Regions from separate parts of the Streptomyces sp. NPDC059695 genome, predicted to be linked through region 2. Evidence: riboswitches for the same ligand, from Rfam matches in the RefSeq annotation. Region 2 holds a riboswitch; each other region holds the start of a gene.
The links. Region 2 has a riboswitch for cyclic di-AMP ahead of ACFV2S_RS10855 (peptidoglycan DD-metalloendopeptidase family protein). Riboswitches for the same ligand answer to the same signal wherever they lie in the genome.
Positions count from the first base shown of each region.

Region 1: linked by a shared signal. The riboswitch ahead of ACFV2S_RS09420 (transglycosylase SLT domain-containing protein) and the one ahead of ACFV2S_RS10855 (peptidoglycan DD-metalloendopeptidase family protein) in region 2 are both predicted to bind cyclic di-AMP.
Region 3: linked by a shared signal. The riboswitch ahead of ACFV2S_RS15480 (C40 family peptidase) and the one ahead of ACFV2S_RS10855 (peptidoglycan DD-metalloendopeptidase family protein) in region 2 are both predicted to bind cyclic di-AMP.

Region 1 is NZ_JBHWFF010000006.1:3,617-10,945, reverse strand. Features, by position in the region: gene ACFV2S_RS09430 (MFS transporter) at 1-892, shown strand, start outside; gene ACFV2S_RS09425 (hypothetical protein) at 986-1,621, opposite strand; cyclic di-AMP (ydaO/yuaA leader) riboswitch at 1,942-2,125, shown strand; gene ACFV2S_RS09420 (transglycosylase SLT domain-containing protein) at 2,131-3,021, shown strand; gene ACFV2S_RS09415 (phosphoribosyltransferase family protein) at 3,005-4,309, opposite strand; gene ACFV2S_RS09410 (hypothetical protein) at 4,457-5,053, opposite strand; gene ACFV2S_RS09405 (alpha/beta fold hydrolase) at 5,203-5,967, opposite strand; gene ACFV2S_RS09400 (SpoIIE family protein phosphatase) at 6,191-7,329, shown strand, end outside.
Region 2 is NZ_JBHWFF010000007.1:5,267-12,595, forward strand. Features, by position in the region: gene ACFV2S_RS10840 (helix-turn-helix domain-containing protein) at 1-540, shown strand, start outside; gene ACFV2S_RS10845 (DUF6126 family protein) at 574-729, shown strand; gene ACFV2S_RS10850 (tyrosine-protein phosphatase) at 742-1,563, opposite strand; cyclic di-AMP (ydaO/yuaA leader) riboswitch at 1,904-2,091, shown strand; gene ACFV2S_RS10855 (peptidoglycan DD-metalloendopeptidase family protein) at 2,096-3,040, shown strand; gene ACFV2S_RS10860 (SGNH/GDSL hydrolase family protein) at 3,223-4,017, shown strand; gene ACFV2S_RS10865 (STM4011 family radical SAM protein) at 4,021-4,881, opposite strand; gene ACFV2S_RS10870 (STM4012 family radical SAM protein) at 4,891-6,270, opposite strand; gene ACFV2S_RS10875 (STM4013/SEN3800 family hydrolase) at 6,267-7,088, opposite strand; gene ACFV2S_RS10880 (STM4014 family protein) at 7,100-7,329, opposite strand, start outside.
Region 3 is NZ_JBHWFF010000010.1:226,693-234,021, forward strand. Features, by position in the region: gene ACFV2S_RS15470 (ATP-dependent Clp protease proteolytic subunit) at 36-653, shown strand; gene ACFV2S_RS15475 (hypothetical protein) at 661-966, shown strand; cyclic di-AMP (ydaO/yuaA leader) riboswitch at 1,367-1,488, shown strand; gene ACFV2S_RS15480 (C40 family peptidase) at 1,492-1,968, shown strand; gene ACFV2S_RS15485 (ATP-binding protein) at 2,032-2,469, opposite strand; gene ACFV2S_RS15490 (8-amino-7-oxononanoate synthase) at 2,640-3,818, opposite strand; gene bioB (biotin synthase BioB) at 3,962-5,194, shown strand; gene ACFV2S_RS15500 (adenosylmethionine--8-amino-7-oxononanoate transaminase) at 5,187-6,485, shown strand; gene bioD (dethiobiotin synthase) at 6,566-7,297, shown strand; gene ACFV2S_RS15510 (VOC family protein) at 7,302-7,329, shown strand, end outside.

The sequences.
Region 1 (7,329 bases), on a different contig from region 2:
CGGCCTGGCCGTCACCGCCGCCGCCCTCCTGACCGCGTGGCGCTCCATGCCCGAGGCGCCCGAGGGCCGCTCCGCCCCCGTGGACGTGGCAGGCGCGGTCGTCCTGGCCGCCGCGCTGGTCCTGGTGCTGCTGCTCGCCGGCGAGCGGGATCTGTGGAGCCGGCACCTCGCGGTGGCGGCGGGCCTCGCCGTCGTCGCGGTGGTGCTGCTCTGCGTCTGGGCCGTCGTCGAGCTGCGCAGCACGACGCCCCTGGTCGACGTGCGGGCGGTACGGCACCCGGCGGTCGCCGGGGCGAACCTCGCCATGTTCGTCGGCGGGATCGGCATGTACCTCCTGCTCACGCTCCTCACCCGGTACGCGCAGACGCCACCCGGCGCCGGCTACGGCTTCGGGCTCACCACCTTCGTCGCCGGGCTGGTCCTCATCCCGTTCTCGGTTCTGGGGTTCGTCGCCGGCAAGCTCACGCCGCGGGTCCGGACGCGGATCGCCGACCCCCTGCTCCTGGCCGGCAGCGCCGTCGTGGTCGGCGGCGGGTTCGCCCTGTTCGCGGCGGCCCGGTCGGACCCGGCCGAACTGTTCGCGGCGATGGGCGTGCTCGGCTTCGGCGTCGGCGGGTTCTCGGCCGTGATGCCCGGCGTCATCCTGGCCGTCACGCCCCGGAGCGAGACGTCGAGCGCCATGAGCTTCCACTACGTCGTCCGCAGTGTCGGGTACTCCCTGGGCAGCGCCGTCGGCGGGATGGTCCTCGCCGCGGGCACCGGCCCCGGCCGGCTCTTCCCCGACGACGGCGCCTACACCACCGCGGCGCTGGTCGGCATCGGCGCCATGGCGATCACGGCCCTGACGAGCCTCGCTCTCGCACGCCGGCGCTCCCCCGAGACCCACCCGTGAGCCGGACGCACGCGTCCCCGCACGGGAGGTCCCCTGCCCGACGGTTACCGGGGCTGCGTCTGCCGCACGGCGGGAACGGGCGCGACCGTGTGGTCAGCGCCCGGCGTGCGCCGCCCGGCGGACCGTGGCGTCGAGAAGCGCCACCGCGTCGTCGGCCGTACGGCCGGGCGCCCGGTTCCACGGTCCGATCAGGCCGTGCCACCCGCGTGACCTGAGCTCGGCCATGATCCACGCGGCCGCCTCGTGCATGGTGTCCGCGCCGCCGTAGCCGAGACGGTGGGCCGCGAGGAGAGCGCCGCAGACGCACCGTGCCCCACGGGCGTCGCGCAGCTTGTACGGGGCGTTCTGCCAGCCCCACTCCGTCAGCACCAGGCGCGCGTAGCCGAGGTGCACGGAGGGCCGCAGCTCGGCCTGGCCGACGCGGCGCCAGGAGTGCAGCCGGTCCGGGAGCACGGCCCCCAGCCGGCCGGGGAGGCGGCGCTCACCGGGGAGCTCCGGCGGCAGGGCGGCGAGGGCGTCCGCCACGAGCCGGTCCACCGGCACGCTGAGCAGCTCCCGCCAGCCCTCCCCGGCCGGCGGCGATTCCGCGGGGGCGGTCCACTCCGTGACGATCCGCTGCCAGGTGACGCTCTCGAAGAGGGCGGCGGCCTCGCGGTCGAGGCTGTCGGGGCTGAGGAGAGAGGTGGAGGGCGGCATGGAGGCGGCTCCCGGGTCGACTTCCCCCATCATTCAAGAAGAATGTCTGTTTTGCCACTTTTACGCCCACTCGGAGAGTCGTCCACCCGGGCACCCCACCTCGCCTATTTCACCCCTATTTACCCAGCACGGAATTAAAGCTCAATTCGGACATTGCGCCCCGGGTGACGCGACTCACTCATCGGCCCCCGCCCCGTCCCGGCACCTCGGCCCACCCCGTACCGGGCAAGGAAGTTCAACGGTCTCCCGGCGGCATCGATCTTGAATTCCATGAATTCCGTGATCCATTTACCGATACCCGGCACCCGTTCCCCTTGTTATCGATCGCGTGCCTGGCCTACGGTCACCTCCATTCGAGCGGAACGCCCAATCCTGCCGCCGCTCGGTAAAACTCCCTTTCACCCGACGGCAGGAGCGGGGGACCCACGAATACGCCGGTCCGGATTCCGGAGCGGCTCGGGGTGCAGCCGCGTGCGCGCGGCCGGACATCTCCCGTCCGAACCCGACAGCTCACCCCGCAGGCGCCGGAGAGGAAACCCGTCATGCCTGCTCTCGGTAAGCACCGCCGTCCCCGTCTCGGCCACGTCTCCCGCGGCCTCGCCCTGGTCGGCACCGGTGGCGTCGCCCTGACCCTGCCGCTCATCGCCCCGGCCGTCGCCGGCGCCGCGCCCCTGTCCGGCGCCCCGCAGACCGCCGTCGAGGCCCCCGCGGCTCCCGCCGCGACGATCACGGTCAAGGCCCCCGCGGCCCCGGCCGCCGCGCGTACGTACACCGTCGTGAGTGGCGACTCGCTTTCCCTGATCGCCCAGAAGAAGGGAATTCAGGGCGGCTGGAAGAGCCTTTACCACGCAAACAAGAGCGTCGTGGGTGACAATCCGTCACTCATTCGCCCCGGTCTTGAACTGACGATTCGTCGGGATTCCGTGAAGGTGGCCGTCCCCGCCGAGGCCAAGGCGAAGAAGTCCGCCACGAACGAGCGGGCGAGCCGCTCCGAGCGCCGCGCCGCCACCCCTGCCGTCGCCACCGGGACGGGTTCCTCCGCCGCCGCGGCCGCTCCGGCCGTCGCCGTCCCCTCCGCCGTCAAGGCGGCCCCGATCGCCGCCACCAACTACGCCGACAACCTCGACGGCTGGATCCGCGAGTCGCTGGCCATCATGGGCCAGCGGGGCATCCCCGGGTCCTACGACGGGATCTACCGCAACGTCATGCGCGAGTCCTCCGGAAACCCCCAGGCCATCAACCTCTGGGACTCCAACGCGGTCGCCGGAACCCCCTCGAAGGGCCTCCTCCAGGTCATCCAGCCGACCTTCCTGGCCTACCACGTGCCCGGCACGTCCATGGACCTGTTCGACCCGGTCGCCAACATCACCGCCGCCTGCAACTACGCGGCCGACCGCTACGGCTCCATCGACAACGTCAACTCGGCGTACTGATCTCCCGCCGCCGGAAGTGCCCGGCGAACCAGGAGGTGGCGAGTTCCGCCACCTCCTCCAGGGCGCCCGGCTCCTCGAAGAGGTGCCCGGCGCCCCCCACCACGGCGAGCCGGTTCTCACAGCGCAGCAGCGCCAGGGCCCGCCGGTTGAGGTCCAGGACCAGCGCGTCCGCGCCGCCCACCACCAGGAGCGTCGGGGCACGCACCCGGGCCAGGTGCTCGGCCGCCAGGTCCGGCCGGCCGCCGCGCGAGACGACGGCACTCACCGGGGACGCGGGGTCGCCCGCCGCCCACAGCGCGGCGGCGGCGCCCGTGCTCGCGCCGAAGTAGCCGAGCGGGAGCCCGGTGCTCCCGGGCCGCGCGGCCAGCCACTCCGTGGCCCCGGCGAGCCGCCCGGCGAGGAGCGGGGTGTCGAACACATGGGCCCGGTCGGTCGCCTCCGCCTCGGTCAGCAGGTCGAAGAGCAGCGTCCCCAGACCCGCCCGGTTGAGCGCCGCGGCGACCGCCCGGTTCCTGGGGCTGTGGCGGCTGCTGCCGCTGCCGTGCGCGAACAGGACGATGCCACCCGCGTCCTCGGGCACCGCGAGCCGCCCGCCGAGGGCGACGCCACCGACCGGGATCCTGACGTCCGTGTCCTGGACGACGGGGACACGCGCGGTCCTGATCCGCTCCAGACACGCGATGACCTCGGCGTCGGGGGTCTGCGAGAAGTCCCGGTAGAACTGCCCGATCGCGAAGAAGAGCTCCGGCGCGTGCACGCTGACGGTCTCGTCGGCCTCCCCGCCGAGGCGGGCCGTCCAGCCGCGCGGTGCCACCGGGACGGCGAGGACGATCCGGGCGGCGCCCCGGGCCCGGACGACCCGGCAGGCCGCCAGCGCCGTGGCCCCCGTGGCCAGCCCGTCGTCGACCACGACGACCGTCCGCCCGTCGAGCGGCACGGACGCCCTGCTGCCCCGGTAGCGGAGGGCGCGCTGGTCGAGCTCCGCGTGCTCCCGCTCCTCCACCGCCGCGATGGCGCGGTCGTCGACGCGTGTCTCACGGATCACCCGCTCGTTGAGGACGCGCACGCCTCCCTCCCCGAGCGCCCCCATCGCGAGCTCCGGCTGGTGGGGCACCCCGAGCTTCCGCACGAGACAGATGTCGAGCGGTGCGTCGAGGGCCTCGGCGACCTCCACCGCCACCGGCACGCCACCCCGTGGGAGCCCGAGGACCACGACGTCATGGTCCTTGAGGTGGCCGAGCCGGGCGGCGAGCTGCCGCCCCGCGTCCGTGCGATCGCTGAAGAACATGGTTCCGCCGCCCTTCCGCCTGCGCGGCTGGGGCCCGGGGAGGGACGGCGTGCCCCGCCCCCTGCCCGTCTCTCCAGGGTAGACGGGTCCCCGGCCCGGGCCGGGGGACCGCTCGGTCCCAGGCGGAGCGGCTCCGTACCGTGCGGGTCAGCGGGACTGCAGGGCGTCGAGGGCCACGGTCTGGGCTATCGCCAGGCGCCGGTCGAGCTCGGGGTCGGCTATGTCGAGCACGTACCGGTCCCGGATCCCGAACCGCTTGTCGACCGACATGACGGGCCGCTCCCCCTCGGTGAAGTCGAAGTGGTACGGCACGGCGAACGGGAGGAAGTCCGTGAAGGGCAGGAACTCCCAGGCCCTGCGCAGCAGCGCCACGGTCTCGTTCCGCTCCTGGCCGGTGACCTCCGCCGCCCCGCCCTCCCGGCTCAGGTGCCAGGTGCTGCGCAGCAGGGAGGCACCGAAGTTCTTGCGGAAGGAGCCCAGTCGGGTGCCGGAGGCTCCGACCACGTCGTACGTCGCGCCGAGGTCGATGACCTGACGGGCCTTGAAGGTGAAGAGGACCTGACGCCTGGACTCGTCGGTGTAGAAGGTGACGTGCTCCTTGAGGGCCATCCTCTTCTGGTGGGCGAAGGCGACGAGTTCGCCCTCGCCGCCGTCCGGGCCGACGGTGTGCACCAGGTAGCGGTTGGCCATGGGCGTGACCTTCTGCCGGACGAGAAAGCGGTGCTGCGACTGCGCGAGGCCCATCGGTGGTGCTCCTGCCGGTCGTGGACGGTCCGTGGAAGACCGTCTCCTGAGGTCGAGAGCACGATGATCCGACGCCGGGGAGCCCCGGCGCAGTCCTCGAAAGTCGTCGGTTGCGTCGACCTTCGGCTGAGACCGGGGCCCTGCGCTCCTCAGGCGCCGAGGAAGGCCTCGATCGCCTCCGCGAGGGCCTGCGGGGTCTCCTCGGGGGCGTAGTGGCCCGCGTCCTTCAGGACTTCGAGGCGCGCGTTGGGGTACCAGCGCAGCCAGGTGGCCTCCATCGCCTCGGTGCCGAGCGCGGGGTCGTGGGCGCCGACCACGAGCAGGACGGGGACCGGGTTGTCACGGACGCGCTCGTGGAAGTCCGCGCGGGACCAGGAGTCCAGGTAGGCGCGGAAGGCCGTCGCGGAGGAGCGGGTGACGGAGCGTTCGACGAGCGCGCTCAGCCAGGCCTCGTCGTAGCGTCCGCCGGTGGTGTTGTCGATGATCGCGCGCCGGTTGGCCGGTTCGTCGGCGGCGCCCGCGAAGAGCTCCCAGGTGTCCCCGTCGAGGGGGAAGCCGGCGGCGGAGACCGGTGAGACGCCGATGATCGAGCGGACGCGGTCCGGGGCGTCGAGGAGCATGAGCTGGGCCGCCTTGCCGCCCATCGAGTGCCCGATGACGGAGAACGACTCCCAGCCGAGGTCGTCGGCGACCGCGAGGGCGTCGGCCGCGACCTCCTCCATGGTGTACGCGCCCGCGTGGTCGAGGGCGTCCCCGTATCCCCGGCAGTCGACGAAGGCGTACGAGCCGACGGCACCGTCCAGGTGGGCGCGGAGCGGGGCGAAGCTGGTGCGGTCGCCGAACCAGTTGTGCAGCACGAGGGCCCTCCCGGGCCCCTCGCCGTGTACGTCGTACGGAAGAACCTGGCCCGTCATCGTGCCCCCTGCTCGCGAGGTCGCGCCGCCGCACGCCGACGGCGACGGTCGACGACCGAGTGTGACGGTGAGGACGCGTGGGGTCAACACCGTCGCCCGGGCGCGCGGGAGCGCGTCGGGGGCCGGACGTACCGGCCGTCCGGGTCCGGCCCGGGTGCCGGACCCGGACGGGCCCCGCGGGTCCGGGATGCGGGTCCTTTCGGGGCGGGGGCATGCTGGCTGTGTGACCTCGCACGGCGCGTCCGGCCCCGGCCCGGCGGGCGGCACCGGGTTTCCGTCCGGGAACGGAGCCGACGACGGGCCCGCTTCCGGTGCGCTGACCTGGGCCCTCGCGGAGACGGCCCTCTCCGCGGTGGAGGAGGTCGGCGGCTACGCGGGCGGGGTGTACCTGCGCTCCGGCACCCCGGGGCTGCTGCGGATGGCCGTTCTGGTGGGGCTGCCCGGGCCGCTGTTCCGCCCGTGGACGCGGATGCACGCGAACCGGCCGTTCCCCATCGCCGAGGTGCACCGCTCGGGGCAGGCCGTCCACCTCGCGGACGTCGAGGAGGCCATGCGGCGGTTCCCGCAGCTGGTGGCGAGCCTGCCGTTCCCCTTCGCCTCGCTGTACGCGCCCGTGGTCGCCGCCCGTGAACGCTTCGGCGTGCTCGTGGCGCTGCGGGCACCGACCCCGGGAGTCCCGGTGAACGGGCCGGACCGGAACAGGATGACCCGGGGCGCGCTCCACCTCGGCGAGACCCTGGCCGAGCTCTCCCGGCAGGGCGTGCGGGTCGAATGGCCCGGCGACCCGGTGTGCGTGCAGCTGCCCACCGGTTCCGGACCGCCGGTCCGCTTCGGCTCCTTCAGCTGGGACCTGGACTCGGGCACGGTCACGATGGACGACGGACTGCTCGCCATCCTGGGGGCGGGAATCGTCTCGCCCTGCTCGATCGAGGTCCTGACGTCCCTGCTCGATCCCGAGGACGGCTACGCGCTGTGGGCGGCGGCCCGGCGGGCCACCGGCTCGGACGGGCGGCCGGAGGTCCGCAGGATCCGCCTCAAGGGCCCGGACGGCGGCCTGCACCTCCTGGAGGTGTCGGCACGGGCCCGCCGGGCGGCGGAGAACGGCTTCCCCGGGGGCGGGCGGCTCGAAGGCAGGCTCGTGGACCTCGGTACGGGTCTGGTCGGCTCCGACGCCACGGACCGGCTGCCCCGCGCGATCCTGGCCGTCGACCGGCTGGGCCGCGTCACGTACGTCAACGAGCGCACCGAACGCCTGCTGGGCCGTCCGCGCACGGTACTCGCGGGGCGGACCCTGTGGGAGGCCCTGCCCTGGTTCGGCCATCCCTTCCACGAGGAGCAGCTGCGCGCCGCCCTGCTCTCCGG
Region 2 (7,329 bases):
CGCCGGGGACTCACCCTGGAGGCCGCCGCCCAGCGGGCCGGGCTCTCGCCGGCCCACCTCTCGCGCCTGGAGACGGGGAACCGGCAGCCCTCGCTCCCGATGCTGCTCGCCCTGTCCCGCATCTACGGTACGACGGTCTCAGAGCTCCTGGGAGAGGCGCCGCCCGAGCGTGACCCGGTCGTCCGGGCCGGCCGCTCCGAGCCCGTCGAGGCCGACGGCTGGATCTACCGCCAGGCGGGCGGCGCCGGCCGCGCGCTCCAGTGCCTGCGGGTCCACGTGCCGTACGCCACCCGGGCCGACATCGTGCGCGTCCATCCGGGCGAGGAGTGGATCCACGTCTTGGAGGGGCGGGTGCGGCTCGCGCTGGGCGAGGCCGTCCACGTGCTCGATCCCGGGGACAGCGCGCACTTCGACTCGCTGACCCCGCACCGGATCGGCGCCGCCACGGCCGGCGGGGCCGAGCTGCTCTTCGTCCACACCCTGATGCAGAGCCCCGCCGCCGAGCTGTGCCTCGGCGACGGGACGCCGCATCGACGCTGACCTTCCATGACGATTCTTCAGGAAAGGACCGACATGTCCGAGAAGTCTGCACCTGTCACCGGCGAAGAGCGCGGTGAGGGCAAGTTCCCCAAGGGGCTCGTGCTCCGCCTCTTCGCCTATCTGGTGGCCGGTCACCTCTTCGCCGGCTTCCTCTACCTGCTCTTCACGCTCGGCGGGCAGAACCAGTAGCCCTCCGGGCGGTCACGCCTCCGTGAGGAGCCGCTGCCGCAGCCGCTCGCGCGTCTCCGGGGCCAGCTTCAGGCCCTCGGTCAGGTAGGCGTCCACCGAGCCCCAGGTCGCCTCGATCGCCTCGAAGGCGGCCCGCAGGTATTCCACCCGCGCGTCGAAGAGCGGGCTCAGCAGCTCCATCACCTCGGGCGACATCGCGTCCGGGGCGACGGAGCTGCGGCGCACGTTGTAGCGGCGGTGCGGGTCGTTCGACTTCACGTAGTCGGCCTCGATCGCCTCCCGCTCGACGCCGAGCGCGAGCAGGGTGATCGCGATGCCGAGTCCGGCCCGGTCCTTGCCGGCCGCGCAGTGCATCAGGGCCGGGACGCTCTCCTCCGCCATGGAGTGGAGGATCCGGCTGTGCTCCGCGGTCCGCTCGACGATCATCCTCCGGTACGACTCGGTCATCCGGGCGGCCGCCTTGCCGTCGCCGAGGACCTCCCGGAGCTGTGCGATCTCGCCGCCGCGCACCAGCTTCCAGAACTCCTTGCCGTCGGCCGGGTCGCTGAGCGGTATGTTCACGTTCCGCACGCCGGGCAGCTCGACGTCCGCGCCCTCGACCTTCCGGTCCGACTCGTTGCGGAAGTCGAAGACCGTGTGCAGGCCGAGCGAGGCGAGGAAGGCGGCGTCGCCCTCCGTCGCGTGGGCCAGGTGGCCGCTGCGGAAGAGGCGGCCGGGGCGGACGGCGCGCCCGTCCGTCGTCGGCAGGCCCGCCACGTCCCGGAAGTTGCGGACCCCCGCGAGCTCGGGCTCGGCGTCGCCGGCGGGCTGGACCTGTGGCAGCTGCTGCGTCACGGCTGCTCCTGTTCTGTAGATCGGTTCCTGGGGCAATCATCTCTTTCCCGGAGCCGGGCACGCACCCCCTCGGGCGGGAATGGGTGATCTGTCCGGATTAGGATGTTAGGGGTAACCCGCCCCGGTTGTAGGGGAGATGGGGATCGGCGCGTGAGCAGCGTCATAACCGTGACGGACCGTGCCTGATCGTCTTTTCCAAATACCCCCCGGGAAAAGGCGATCGAGGGACCGTCATCCACGGAGGGTGACCGGAATTCCGGCCGGACATCACGCGATTCCGGAGCGCGTGAAAACCGCGGCTTGTTCGCCCCGACCCCACTCGTCTAGCGTCGCGCTCACTCCGGACGGACCGCCGAATCCTGCCACCGACCGGAATCCACACTCACCCGTACGAGGCAGGAGCGGGGGACCCAGGTACTACGCCGATCCCTCGAAGAAGGACGGCTCGGGGTGAAGTCGCGTGCGAACGCGGCCGGACATCTCCAGTCCGAACCCGACAGCTCACCTCGCAGGCGCCGGAGAGGAATTCGCCATGCCCGCAAAGGGTAAGCACCGCCGCGTCAAGTCCAGCCGTCTGACCCGCGGCATCGCCGCCGCCGGTACCGGTGGCGCCGTCGTCGCCCTCCCGCTCCTCGGAGCCACCGGCGCCCACGCCGCCGAGCAGGCCGCCCCGGTCGCCGCGCCCGCCGTCGCCCAGGTGAAGGCCGCCGCCGTCGAGGCCGCGCCCGCCGGCACGAAGGCCGCGCCGAAGACGTACTCCGTCGTCCGCGGCGACTACCTGTCGAAGATCGCCGCCGAGCACCACGTCCGGGGCGGCTGGCAGAAGCTCTACCAGGACAACCGTCAGGTCGTCGGCGAGGACCCCTCGCTGATCCTGCCCGGCATGAAGCTCACCCTCGGCGCGAAGGGCACCGCGAAGCCCGCCGCGCACAAGAGCGCGGAGAGCTCCGGCAAGAACGGCGACACCCCGCGCGCCTCGCGGAGCAGCGAGCGCTCCTCGGCCCCGGCCGCCGCCGAGGCCGCCACCGCGTCCGCCCCGGCGTCGTCCTCCTCGGCCGGCACGACCTCCTCCTCCGGCTGGGTCGCGCCCGTCAGCGGCGGTCTCGGTACCCCGTACCACGCCTCGGGCTCCATGTGGTCCTCCGGCTACCACACCGGTGTCGACTTCATCGCCTCGACCGGCACCACCGTCGTCGCGGTCGGCCCCGGCACCGTCTACTCCGCCGGCGACGGCGGCGCGTACGGCAACCAGGTCGTCATCCAGCACGCCGACGGCACCTTCTCGCAGTACGCCCACCTGTCCTCGATCTCCGTCTCCGCCGGCCAGACCGTCACCGGCGGCCAGCAGATCGGCCTCTCCGGCGCGACCGGCAACGTCACCGGCCCGCACCTGCACTTCGAGATCCGGACGGGTCCGGAGTACGGCTCCGACATCGACCCGCTGGCGGCCCTGCGCTCGCACGGCGTGAGCATCTGACGCACCATCGGCGCCCTTCGGCGCCTTTGCGGCACCTCTCGGCAGCGGAGGCCCGGCACACCTGTGCCGGGCCTCCGGCGTATTCCGGCTTGGCGGAATCTTTATCGGTGGCATATGTCACCCGCCGTCAACCCCTCCTTACGGTCGCGTAGGTCACAACCAAAGGTGAAGGATGTGCTCCCGTGGCAGACGATTCGAGATCAACAGACAAGAACGCATTCGGGTCGTACGCGGCGATCGGTGACAGCTTCACCGAGGGCGTCGGAGACCCCGGGCCCGACGGGACGTACGTCGGCTGGGCGGACCGCTTCGCGGTCCTGCTCGCCGACCAGCTGCCGGAGCACGACGCCTTCCGCTACGCCAACCTGGCCGTACGCGGGCGCCTCCTCGACCAGATCGTGGCGGAACAGGTCCCCCGGGCGAAGGAACTCGCCCCCGACCTGGTGACCTTCTGCGCGGGCGGGAACGACATCATCCGCCCCGGAACGGACCCCGACGAGGTGGCCGAGCGCTTCGAGCGCGCCGTCGCCGACCTCACCTCCGCCGTCGGCACGGTCATGGTGACCACCGGCTTCGACACCCGGGGCGTGACCCTCCTCAAGCACCTGCGCGGCAGGATCGCCACGTACAACGGTCACGTCCGGGCCATCGCGGACCGCTACGGCTGCCCGGTCCTCGACCTGTGGTCGCTGAGGTCCGTCCAGGACCGGCGCGCCTGGGACGACGACCGGCTGCACCTGTCGGCCGAGGGACACACCCGCGTCGCGCTGCGCGCCGCCCAGGTCCTCGGCCTGCCGGTGCCCGCCGACCCGGACCAGGCCTGGCCGCCGGTCCCGCCGCGCGGCACGCTGGAGGTGCGCCGCGACGACATCCACTGGGCCAGGGAGTACCTGGTGCCCTGGATCGGGCGGCGGCTGCGCGGCGAGAGCTCGGGCGACCACGTCGAGGCGAAGCGCCCCGATCTCATGCCGCTGTAGGCCTCAGGCCCCGCCCGCCGGGGGCGCGGCCGGGATCCGCTCCAGGACCCCGCCCGCGAAGACGTCGTACAGCGGCAGCGTCTCCAGGTGGACGTAGCCGATGTGGCAGTCGCACAGGGCGAGGGGGCAGGTGCGGGGACGCAGGGCGGCGCGGTACGAGCCGTCGTACAGGTTCCCCAGCTCGGCCCTGACGAAGTGGCAGCGCCGCACCGTCCCCTCGCCGTCCACCGAGATCACCGACTCGCCGGTGCGGCAGGGCAGCCCCGCCGAGCGGTGCGGATGCCGGCTGTACGGGAAGAGCGGGTCCAGCTCGGTCCAGCCCCCGGCCTCCGCGTCGGTGTACGTGTGCCCCTCGGCCGCGTTCACCCAGAGGTAGACGTGCGGCGGCAGGGCGGCCCGCAGCCGGCGGGCGTCCTCCCGGTGCTCGGGCAGACCGACCACCCCGACGCTGTACCGGACGCCCCGCTCCGCGAGCTCCCGGCACCTGGCGAGGAACCGCTCCTGCGGCGTCTGCCCCGGGTGGTACGTGCACCAGAGGGCCACGCTCTCCGGGTCCGCGTCGGCCAGCCACTCGGTCCGGCAGCTCAGGTTGGTCTGGATCGCCACCCGCTCCACGTGCGGCAGCCGGGACAGCTCGACCAGCGCCCGCCGGTACCAGGAGCGGACGAGGCCCTCGCCCCACGGGGTGAACAGGATCCGCAGCCGGTCCCCGGTCTGCGCGGCCGCCCAGCCGGTGAACCGTTCGAGGGCGGCCCGGTCCGCGCGCAGCTGCTCGCGGCTGTCCCGGCGCTTGGCGAAGGGGCAGTAGGGGCAGTCGAAGTCGCAGGAGGCGAGCGGCCCCCGGTAGAGCACGGTGAGGTCCACGGTCGCCGCCTACTTCGTCTCGTACGCGGCCATCGCGGCCCGTACGGCGGGGGAGAAGAGCTCCGGGCCGAGCCCGTCCGAGTGGGCGAGCCCCTCGGGGGACAGCCGCAGCAGGCCCGCCGGGGCGTCCGCGATCCAGCCGTACTCCTCGAACCGGGCGAGCTCCGGGCCGAAGTCCGCGAACGGCGAGGACCCGAACCGCTCCTCGTACCCGGCGACCTCCATGCCCCCGGCCTGGAGCAGCGACTGCAGCAGATGACGCCGCCGGGCCTCGTCCGCGTCCACCGCCCGGCCCACCTCGGCGCGGGAGAAGTCCTCCGTCTCCGTGTACGCGTCGATGATCGAGCGGATCTCCCGCATGTCCACGGCGTAGTCGAAGGAGTAGTGCAGCGCCGAGGTGTACGAGCGGGCGCCGCAGCCCAGGCCGATCATGCCGTCCGTCTGGCAGGCGTAGTCGTCCGGTCCGGCGGGACCGGCGTCCGCCCGGCGGAACATCCGCATCGACACCTGCTCGTAGCCCTGCGCCAGGAGGTGGTCCCGGCCGTACCGGTAGAGCCGGAGCCGGTGCTCGTCCCACGCGCGGTCGGCCGCCGCCGGGTCCTGGATCCGGCCGAGGCCGGTGAGCGGGCGCACGTACAGCGGATACAGGTACAGCTCCTCGGGCCGCCAGGCGAGGGCCGCGTCCAGCGACACCCGCCACGACCTCTCCGTCTGCCCGTCGATGCCGTAGATCAGGTCGATGTTGAGCACCGGCACCCCGGTGTCCCGGATCCGGCCGAGCGCCGCCTCGACGTCCGCGCGGTGCTGCGGCCGGACCGCCGCCCGCGCCTCCGCCTCCACGAAGCTCTGCACGCCGATGCTGAGCCGGGTCGCGCCGCGGTCCGCCAGGAGCGCGAGCCGGTCGGCCGTCGCGGTCGCGGGGGAGGTCTCCACGGAGAGCGGCACCGCCCGCAGGTCCACCCCCGTCCGCCTCTCGGCGATGTCGCACAGCCGCTCCAGCTCGGCGGCGGTGAGGAAGGTGGGCGTGCCGCCGCCGAACGCGGCCGTCGCGAACCGCACCGGCGACGCGTCCCCGAGGGCCTCGCGGACGGCGGCGGCCTGCCGGTCGAGGGCGTCGAGATAGCGGGTGGTCAGCTCGTCCGGGGCGCCGATCCGGGTGAAGAGGTTGCAGAAGCCGCAGCGGACCTCGCAGAACGGTATGTGCGCGTAGAGGGAGAGCGCGTCCTTCGGCTCCCCGGCCCAGAGCGCGGCCAGACCGGGGCGCCCGGGGAGCGCGCGGTACGCCGTCTTGTGCGGATAGGCGTAGACGTAGCTCCGGTACGGACGGGGGGTGTCGCCCGGGGAAGGGCGGGCGGTGCCGCTCGGGGAAGTGCGGGTCGTGGCGCTCATGCCGCCACCCCGCCCTCGGGCCCGGCCAGGACGAACTGCGCGTACGGCACGGTCCACACGACCTCGTGGCCCAGCCGGTGCCCGGTGAAGCCGTCCTCGCCGTACGCGGTGCCGTGGTCGGAGCACACGATCGCGAAACAGGGGCGGCGGCGGCTCATCGCGGCGAAGAGCCGCCCGATGTGCCGGTCGACGTACTCCAGGGCCGCCGCGTGGGTCTCCCGGGAGTCGCCGGCCTCGCGGGTCGCGCCCGGCAGATGGAACCAGTTGGGCTGGTGCAGCGCCGACACGTTGACGAAGAGGAACAGGCGCTCCTCCCGCGGCAGCCCGGCCACGACCTCCTCGGCACACGCGACCTGGGACTCGAAGGAGCGGGGGGAGGCGACGCCGAAGGAGGGCTCCCAGTGGCTCTCCTCGAAGAGACCGGGGAGCACGGAGCCGAGCGGCGGCTGCTTGTTGAAGAAGCCGACGCCGCCCACGCAGACCGTCCGGTAGCCCGCGCCCGCCAGTGCGGACACGATGTCAGGGGAGTCGTGGACCCAGGTGCCGCCGGCCGTCGACTCGCTGCCCGCGAAACGGGCCGCGAACAGCCGGGGGTGGGGTCCCTGCGCCGCCGGGGTCGGCAGGAAGCCGGCGAAGATCGCCTGGTGGGAGGCGTACGTGAAGCTCCCGGGCGCGTGCCGCCGCTCCCAGACGCCGCCGGGGAGGTGGCGCGCCAGGTTCGGGATGCGGCCCTCCGCCGCGAGCTCGGCCGCCACGTCGTACCGGAGGGTGTCGAGGGTGACCAGGAGCAGGTCGTGGCTGCCGACGATCGCGTTCATGTCGGGCTGGTTCACGGGGTGCTCGTTCCTGTGGTGCGAGAGGGGTACGTGAGGGGTGAGAGGCCTGAGGTGGAGCCGGGGAACTGCGCCGCCACCTGGGCCCCGTACGTGTCGAGTCCCTCGGCGCCGCCGCCGGGCAGGCCCGTCAGGCCGGGCAGCAGATCGCCGAAGGCGTTCACCTCGCCCACGGCGAACCGCCGCCAGCCGCTCGCGGGCAGCAGGTCGACACCCACGCACCGGG
Region 3 (7,329 bases), on a different contig from region 2:
GTACATTTTTTACAGACAGCTGGAGGTGCTCAGCCATGGACGCCCGCTACGTCCTGCCCGAGTTCACGGAGCGGACCGGTTTCGGTGCACGGACCCTCGACCCGTACTCGAAGCTCCTGGAAGGCCGGATCGTCTTCCTCGGCACGCCGATCGACGAGATCTCGGCCAACGACGTCATCGCACAGTTCCTGCACCTCGATCACGCGGCCCCCGGCCAGGACATCTCGCTCTACATCAACTCCCCCGGCGGCTCGATCACCGCCATGACCGCGATCCACGACACGATGCGGACGCTCCACTGCGACGTGGCGACCACCTGCCTGGGCCAGGCCTCCTCCACCGCCGCCGTCCTGCTCGCCGCCGGCACCCCGGGCAAGCGGCTCGCCCTCCCCGGCGCCCGCGTGACCCTGCGTCAGCCGGCCATGGACGAACCCCTCCAGGGGCAGCCGAGCGACCTCGACATCCACGCGCGCGAGCTGCTGCGGCTGCGCGCCCTGGTGGCCGGGATGCTCACCGAGTACACCGGGCGGAGCCGGGAGCGGATCGACGCCGACATCGACCGCCTCACCGTCCTGGACGCGCCGGCGGCCGTCGCGTACGGCCTGGTGGACCACGTGATCACGAGCCGGCGCGACGCCGGCGCGGCGCGGTGAGCCGGCCGTGGTGCCCGAGCTGCCGCCGCTGCCCGCGCTGACGCGGGCCGAGGGCGAGTTGGTCGACGCCTACCTCGAAGTCGTCGACCTCCTGGGGAGGATCAACCCGTCCAGGGGCACGCACACCTACGGGGCGCTGCGGGCGGCGCAGGCCCTGGTGGGGCGCGCGGAGGCGCTGCTCGGGGCCCTGACGCTCATGCACGTGCGGGGCGAGAGCGAGGTGCACGCGGACACCCTGGCGCGCGCGCTGAGGGTGCTGGACGGAGAGCGCCGCACCGGCCGCGTCACGGTCCCCCGCACACCCGAGAGTTGACATTCCGGCATGTCGTGTCGAGGTCCGGACGGCCGACGCGGATCGCAGGATCGCTCCCCCGTTCGGCGTAGTCGACGAGTCGACAATGGTGTGGGGTGAGTTGCGCAACAGGTGTACACATCTGGCGGAATAGGGCATTCCGTTGCTGGTGCGGGGCTCGTGGGCCAAACCTCCGACGATCACGAAAGCAGCCTGTCCACCCGAATGGATCAGTCGTGAGGAGCCTCACATATCGCCGTTTCAGCTCGGATTTCGCCCTCGTTGTGGGTCAAGATCCCTGTCGACGACAAGCCCCCGCCATCCGAGGCGGGGCGGTCCGGGCGGACGCCGAGTCCTGCCGCTGTCCCGGATGTCTGGTCGACAGGAGTGGATCGGCAGGAGTGGAGGACCCGAGCAGTACGGGACGTACGCGCTGTTTCCGCAGCGGGGCCGTCCCTTGGGGTGAAGCCGCAGCCGCGGCCGGGCATCTTCGCCAGCCCGAACCCGACAGGTCATCCTTCGCAGGCGGCTGACGAAGGGTTGCGCATGACTGCGCAGATGCACGTCCCGTCCCTGCTGTCCCGGGCCGGAGCCGTCTCGGCTCTCACCCTCGCCGCCGTCGGCGGCACGATGCTCGCACCCGGTGCGGCGTCGCAGGCCCAGGCGGCAACCACCTACGCGAACAAGGCACTGAGCGTCGCCGCGTCCAAGAAGGGAGCCCCGTACCGGTACGGGAGCGCCGGACCCTCCAGGTTCGACTGCTCCGGTCTGACGCTCTACGCGTACAAGAAGGCGGGCAAGTCGCTGCCCCGCACCGCGCAGCAGCAGTACAACAAGACCCGGCACATCTCCGCGTCCAGCAGACAGAAGGGGGACCTGGTCTTCTTCCACTCCGGCGGGAGCGTCTACCACGTGGGCATCTACGCCGGAAGCGGCAGGATCTGGCACTCGCCCAAGACGGGGTCCTGGGTGAAGCTCGACAAGATCTGGACGTCGAAGGTCTCCTACGGCCGCGTCCGATGACGCCCGCCGGGCACTGACCGGCCCGGGGGCGCGGTGGCGCCGCCGCACCCCCGGGCCGGGGCGTCAGGCGTACGAGGCGGCCGTCCGGGTCCACGGCAGGGTGATCCAGACCGTCTTGCCGCCCTCCTCGGTCGGAGTGACCGAGAGCCGGCCGCCCGCCTCGGCGGCCAGGGACCGGATGATGACCATGCCCCGGCCGTTGTCCTGCTGGACCGCCGCCGGGAGCCGGCGGGGCCACCGCGGATGGCTGTCGGTGACCCCGATGTGCAGGCGCTCCTCGCGCTCCAGGCGGACGTCGACCGTGAAGGTCGGCGACTGGCCGAAGGTGTGCACGACCGCGTTGGTGGCCAGTTCCGAGACCATCAGGCGGATCGCGTCCGCCAGGTCGTCGGCACCGTCCAGGCCCCACCCGTCGAGGACCTCCGCGACGTACCGCCGGGCCGTGGGGACCGACGCGGGGTCGCTCGGCAGCGTGACGGATGCTTCCTGGTGGTCTGCCATGGCGACGCTGTCCCTTTCCCGCCGGGGCTTCGGCCCCGGATCGCGCTTCGCGTCAGAGTCCCACCGATCCTGCCGCTCCGCCGGGCGTTCCACCAAGATATGTCCCCATCTGTCGCCCGAAGCGGTGAACTCTGCCGCCCGTGAACGACCTTGAGGCTCCCGACGGGATGTCAGACGGCCGGTGCGGTCCGCAGGATCGTCTCCACCGCGCGCCCGATCTCCGCGTCCGACAGGTCGGCCCGGGCCGTGAGCCGCAGCCGCGAGATGCCGTCCGGGACGGACGGGGGCCGGAAGCAGCCCACCGCGAGCCCCGCGTCGCGGCAGTCCGCCGCCCAGCGCAGCGCCGCCTCCGGGGAGGGCGCGTGGACCGAGACGACGGCCGCGTCGGGACGCGCCGCGGTGAGGCCGGCCTCCGTGAGAAGCCGGTGGAGGGTGGTGGCGACCGTACGCGCCCGCCCGGCCAGGCCCGGTTCGGCCGCGATCAGACGCAGGCTCGCCAGCGCGCCGCCCGCGGCGGCCGGGGCGAGCCCGGTGTCGAAGATGAAGGTGCGGGCCGCGTTCACCAGGTGCTCGATCACCCGGGCCGGGCCGAGGACGGCCCCGCCCTGGCTGCCGAGGGACTTGGAGAGGGTCAGGGTGGCGACGACGTCCTCGTCGCCCGCGAGCCCGGCCTCGTGCGGGGCGCCGCGCCCGCCGTCGCCCAGGACGCCGAAGCCGTGGGCGTCGTCGACGACGAGTCCGGCGCCGTGCGCGCGGCAGGCGTCGGCGAGCTCGCGGAGCGGGGCCTTGTCACCGTCGACGGAGAAGACCGAGTCGCTGACGACCAGCGCCCGGCGCCCCGGGTGCGCGTCCAGGGTCTTGGCCACGGCCTCGGGGTCGGTGTGCGGGACGACGGCGGTCTCGGCACGCGCGAGGCGGCAGCCGTCGACGATCGAGGCGTGGTTGGAGGCGTCGGAGACGATCAGGGCGTCCCGGCCGCCGAGCGCGGTGAGCGCGGCGAGGTTGGCGGTGTAGCCGGACGAGAAGACCAGGGCCGCCTCGAAACCGCAGAACTCCGCCAGTTCGCGCTCCAGGCGGGTGTGCAGCCGGGTGGTGCCGGTGACGAGCCGCGAGCCGGTGGCACCGGCGCCCCAGCGCCTGGCCGCCTCGGCCGCCGCCTCGGTGACCTCGGGGCGGCGGGTGAGGCCGAGGTAGTCGTTGCCCGCCAGGTCCAGGAGGTCCGACTCGGCCGCGCGGGGCCGCAGCGTCCGCACGAGACCGGCCTCGGCCCGGCGGCGCGCCTCGGCGTCGGTCCAGTCGAAGGCGGTGCGGTGCGGGCCCGCGGCCGGCGCGTCGTCGTCCCGTGGCATGCGGCGATCCTTTTGTAGGCAGCGCACAGACCCTAACCGGAGGATGCCGAGGTCGGGATGTGGTCATCCACACACCTCGATCGGAGGCGTTTGTTCGGATCCTCCTTGGCCCGGGGGCGGGCGGTAGGCAAGGATCTCGGGTTATGGACCTCCTGAACACACTGGTGGAGAAGGGGCTGCGGCGCGAGCTGCCGACCCGTGAAGAAGCGCTCGCCGTCCTGGCGACCTCCGACGACGAACTGCTCGATGTGGTGGCGGCGGCCGGGAAGGTGCGCCGTCAGTGGTTCGGGCGCCGGGTCAAGCTCAACTACCTGGTCAACCTGAAGTCCGGTCTCTGTCCCGAGGACTGCTCGTACTGCTCGCAGCGGCTCGGCTCGAAGGCCGAGATCCTCAAGTACACGTGGCTGAAGCCGGACGAGGCCTCGCAGGCCGCGGCGGCGGGCGTCGCGGGCGGCGCGAAGCGGGTCTGCCTGGTGGCCAGCGGCCGCGGTCCGACGGACCGGGACGTGGAGCGCGTCGGGAAGACCATCGAGGCGATCAAGGAGCAGAACGAGGGCGTCGAGGTGTGCGCCTGCCTCGGTCTGCTCTCGGACGGCCAGGCGGAGCGGCTGCGGGAGGCCGGCGCCGACGCGTACAACCACAACCTGAACACCTCCGAGGCGACGTACGAGGGCATCACCAAGACCCACACGTACGCCGACCGGGTGGACACCGTGCAGAAGGCGCACGCCGCCGGTCTGTCGGCCTGCTCGGGCCTGATCGCGGGCATGGGCGAGACCGACGAGGACCTCGTCGACGTCGTCTACGCGCTGCGCGAGCTCGACTCCGACTCGGTGCCGGTCAACTTCCTCATCCCCTTCGAGGGCACCCCGCTCGCCAAGGAGTGGAACCTCACCCCGCAGCGCTGCCTGCGGATCCTCGCGATGGTCCGGTTCGTCTGCCCCGACGTCGAGGTGCGGATCGCGGGCGGCCGTGAGGTGCACCTGCGCTCGATGCAGCCGCTGGCGCTGAACATCGCGAACTCGATCTTCCTCGGCGACTACCTGACCAGCGAGGGCCAGGCCGGCCAGGCCGACCTGGACATGATCGCGGACGCGGGCTTCGAGGTGGAGGGCGCGGGGACGACCACGCTGCCGAAGCACCGCGCGGACGCCCTCGCGGCGGCCGGCGCGACGGGCGGCTGCGGTACGGCGTCCTCGGCGGGCTGCGGCTCGGAGGCCGCGTCCGGCTGCGGCTCGCACGGCGAGGAGGGCGGCGGCTGCGGTCCCTGCGGCGGTCACGCGGCTCCGGCGGCGCCCGCCGCGAACGAGGCCCGCACCGACCTGGTGGCCGTGCGCCGCCGGGGCGCCGGGACGGACCTCGCGCCGAATGCGTGACGGCGACCCCCTCGGCAACGGCGAACTCCTCGCCCTGGACCGGGCGCACGTCTGGCATCCGTACGGCCCCATGCCGGGCCGTGCGGAGCCGCTGGTCGTCGCGTCCGCGTCCGGTGTGCGGCTCCGGCTCGCCGAACCCGCCGAGGGCCGGGACGAGTTGATCGACGGCATGTCCTCGTGGTGGTCGGCGGTCCACGGCTACAACCACCCCGTGCTCAACGAGGCGGTGAGCGGTCAGCTGGAGAAGATGAGCCACGTCATGTTCGGCGGGCTCACCCACGAGCCGGCCGTCCGGCTCGCCGCCCGGCTCGTGGAGATCACCCCGGAGCCGCTGCGGCACGTCTTCCTCAGCGACTCGGGCTCGGTCTCCGTCGAGGTCGCGGCCAAGATGTGCCTGCAGTACTGGCGTTCCCTGGGCCGTCCCGGGAAGCAGCGGCTCCTCACCTGGCGCGGCGGCTACCACGGCGACACCTGGCAGCCGATGTCGGTGTGCGACCCGGAGGGCGGGATGCACGAGCTGTGGACGGGGGTGCTCCAGCCGCAGGTCTTCGTGGACGCGCCGCCGGCCGCGTACGAGGAGTCGTACGCGGAGCTGCTGCGGAGCCGGATCGCCGAGCACGCGCACGAGCTGGCCGCGGTCATCGTGGAGCCGGTCGTGCAGGGCGCGGGCGGGATGCGCTTCCACGACCCGGCGTACCTCCGGGTGCTGCGGGAGGCCTGCGACGCGCATGACGTCCTGCTGGTCCTCGACGAGATCGCGACCGGTTTCGGCCGGACGGGCACGCTGTTCGCCGCCGACCAGGCCGGGATCTCCCCCGACGTGATGTGCGTGGGCAAGGCGCTGACCGGCGGCTATCTGTCGATGGCGGCCACCCTCTGCACCAGCCGGGTGGCCGACGGGATCTCGCGCGGCGAGGTCCCGGTCCTGGCGCACGGGCCGACGTTCATGGGGAACCCGCTGGCGTCGGCGGTCGCCCTGGCCTCGATCGACCTGCTCCTCTCGCAGGACTGGCAGGTCGAGGTCAAGCGGATCGAGACGGGGCTGCGGGACGGGCTCGCCCCGGCGGCCGGTCTCCCGGGCGTCCGCGAGGTGCGGGTGCTCGGCGCGATCGGCGTGGTCCAGCTCGACCACGAGGTCGACATGGCGGCGGCGACGCGCGCGGCGGTCCGGGAGGGCGTGTGGCTGCGCCCGTTCCGCGACCTGATCTACACGATGCCGCCGTACGTGACGGGCGACGAGGACCTGGCCCGGATCTGCGCGGCGGTGCGGGCGGCCGCGGCCGCGGGCTGACCACGGGCGGGACCGCGCCCGCGTGGGCGCGGTCCCGCCCGGCCGCCCCCCCCTGTACAGCAGTGAGAGAGGACATCTTCATGACCGTCATCGTCGTCAGCGGCACCGGCACCGAGATCGGCAAGACCGTCGTCACCGCGGCCGTCGCCGCCGTCGCCACGGCCGCCGGGCGGTCCGTCGCCGTCCTGAAGCCCGCGCAGACGGGCGTCGGGCCGGACGACCGGGGCGACGCGGACGAGGTCGTACGGCTCTCGGGCGCCGCGGCCTCCGCCGAGCTGGGCCGCTTCCCCGAGCCGCTGGCCCCCGGGACCGCGGCCCGCCGGGCGGGGCTCGCCCCGGTCGGCCCCCGGGAGGTCGCCGAGGCCGCCCGGAAGCTGGCGGACGCGCACGACCTGGTCCTCGTGGAGGGGGCGGGCGGGCTGCTCGTCCGCTTCGACGAGGAGGGCGGCACGCTCGCCGACGCCGCCGCGCTGCTCGGGGCTCCGGTCCTCGTGGTGGCCCCGGCCGGCCTGGGGACGCTCAACTCGGTGGCCCTGACGGCCGAGGCGCTGCGGGCCCGCGGGATCGAGCAGCTGGGCGTGGTCGTCGGCAGCTGGCCGGACGCACCGGACCTCGCGGCGCGCTGCAACCTCGTGGACCTGCCGCAGGCGGCGGGCGCTCCGCTGCTCGGGGCCGTACCGGAGGGGTCGGGGGCGCTGGACCCGGCGGAGTTCCGGGCGGCGGCGGGCGGCTGGCTGACGGCGGAGCTCGGCGGCGCCTGGGACGCGGAGGCGTTCGCGGAGGCGCAGGCGGCTCCGGTCTCCGTAGGCTGACGTCATGCGCGCACACGTTCAGGAGATCGTCT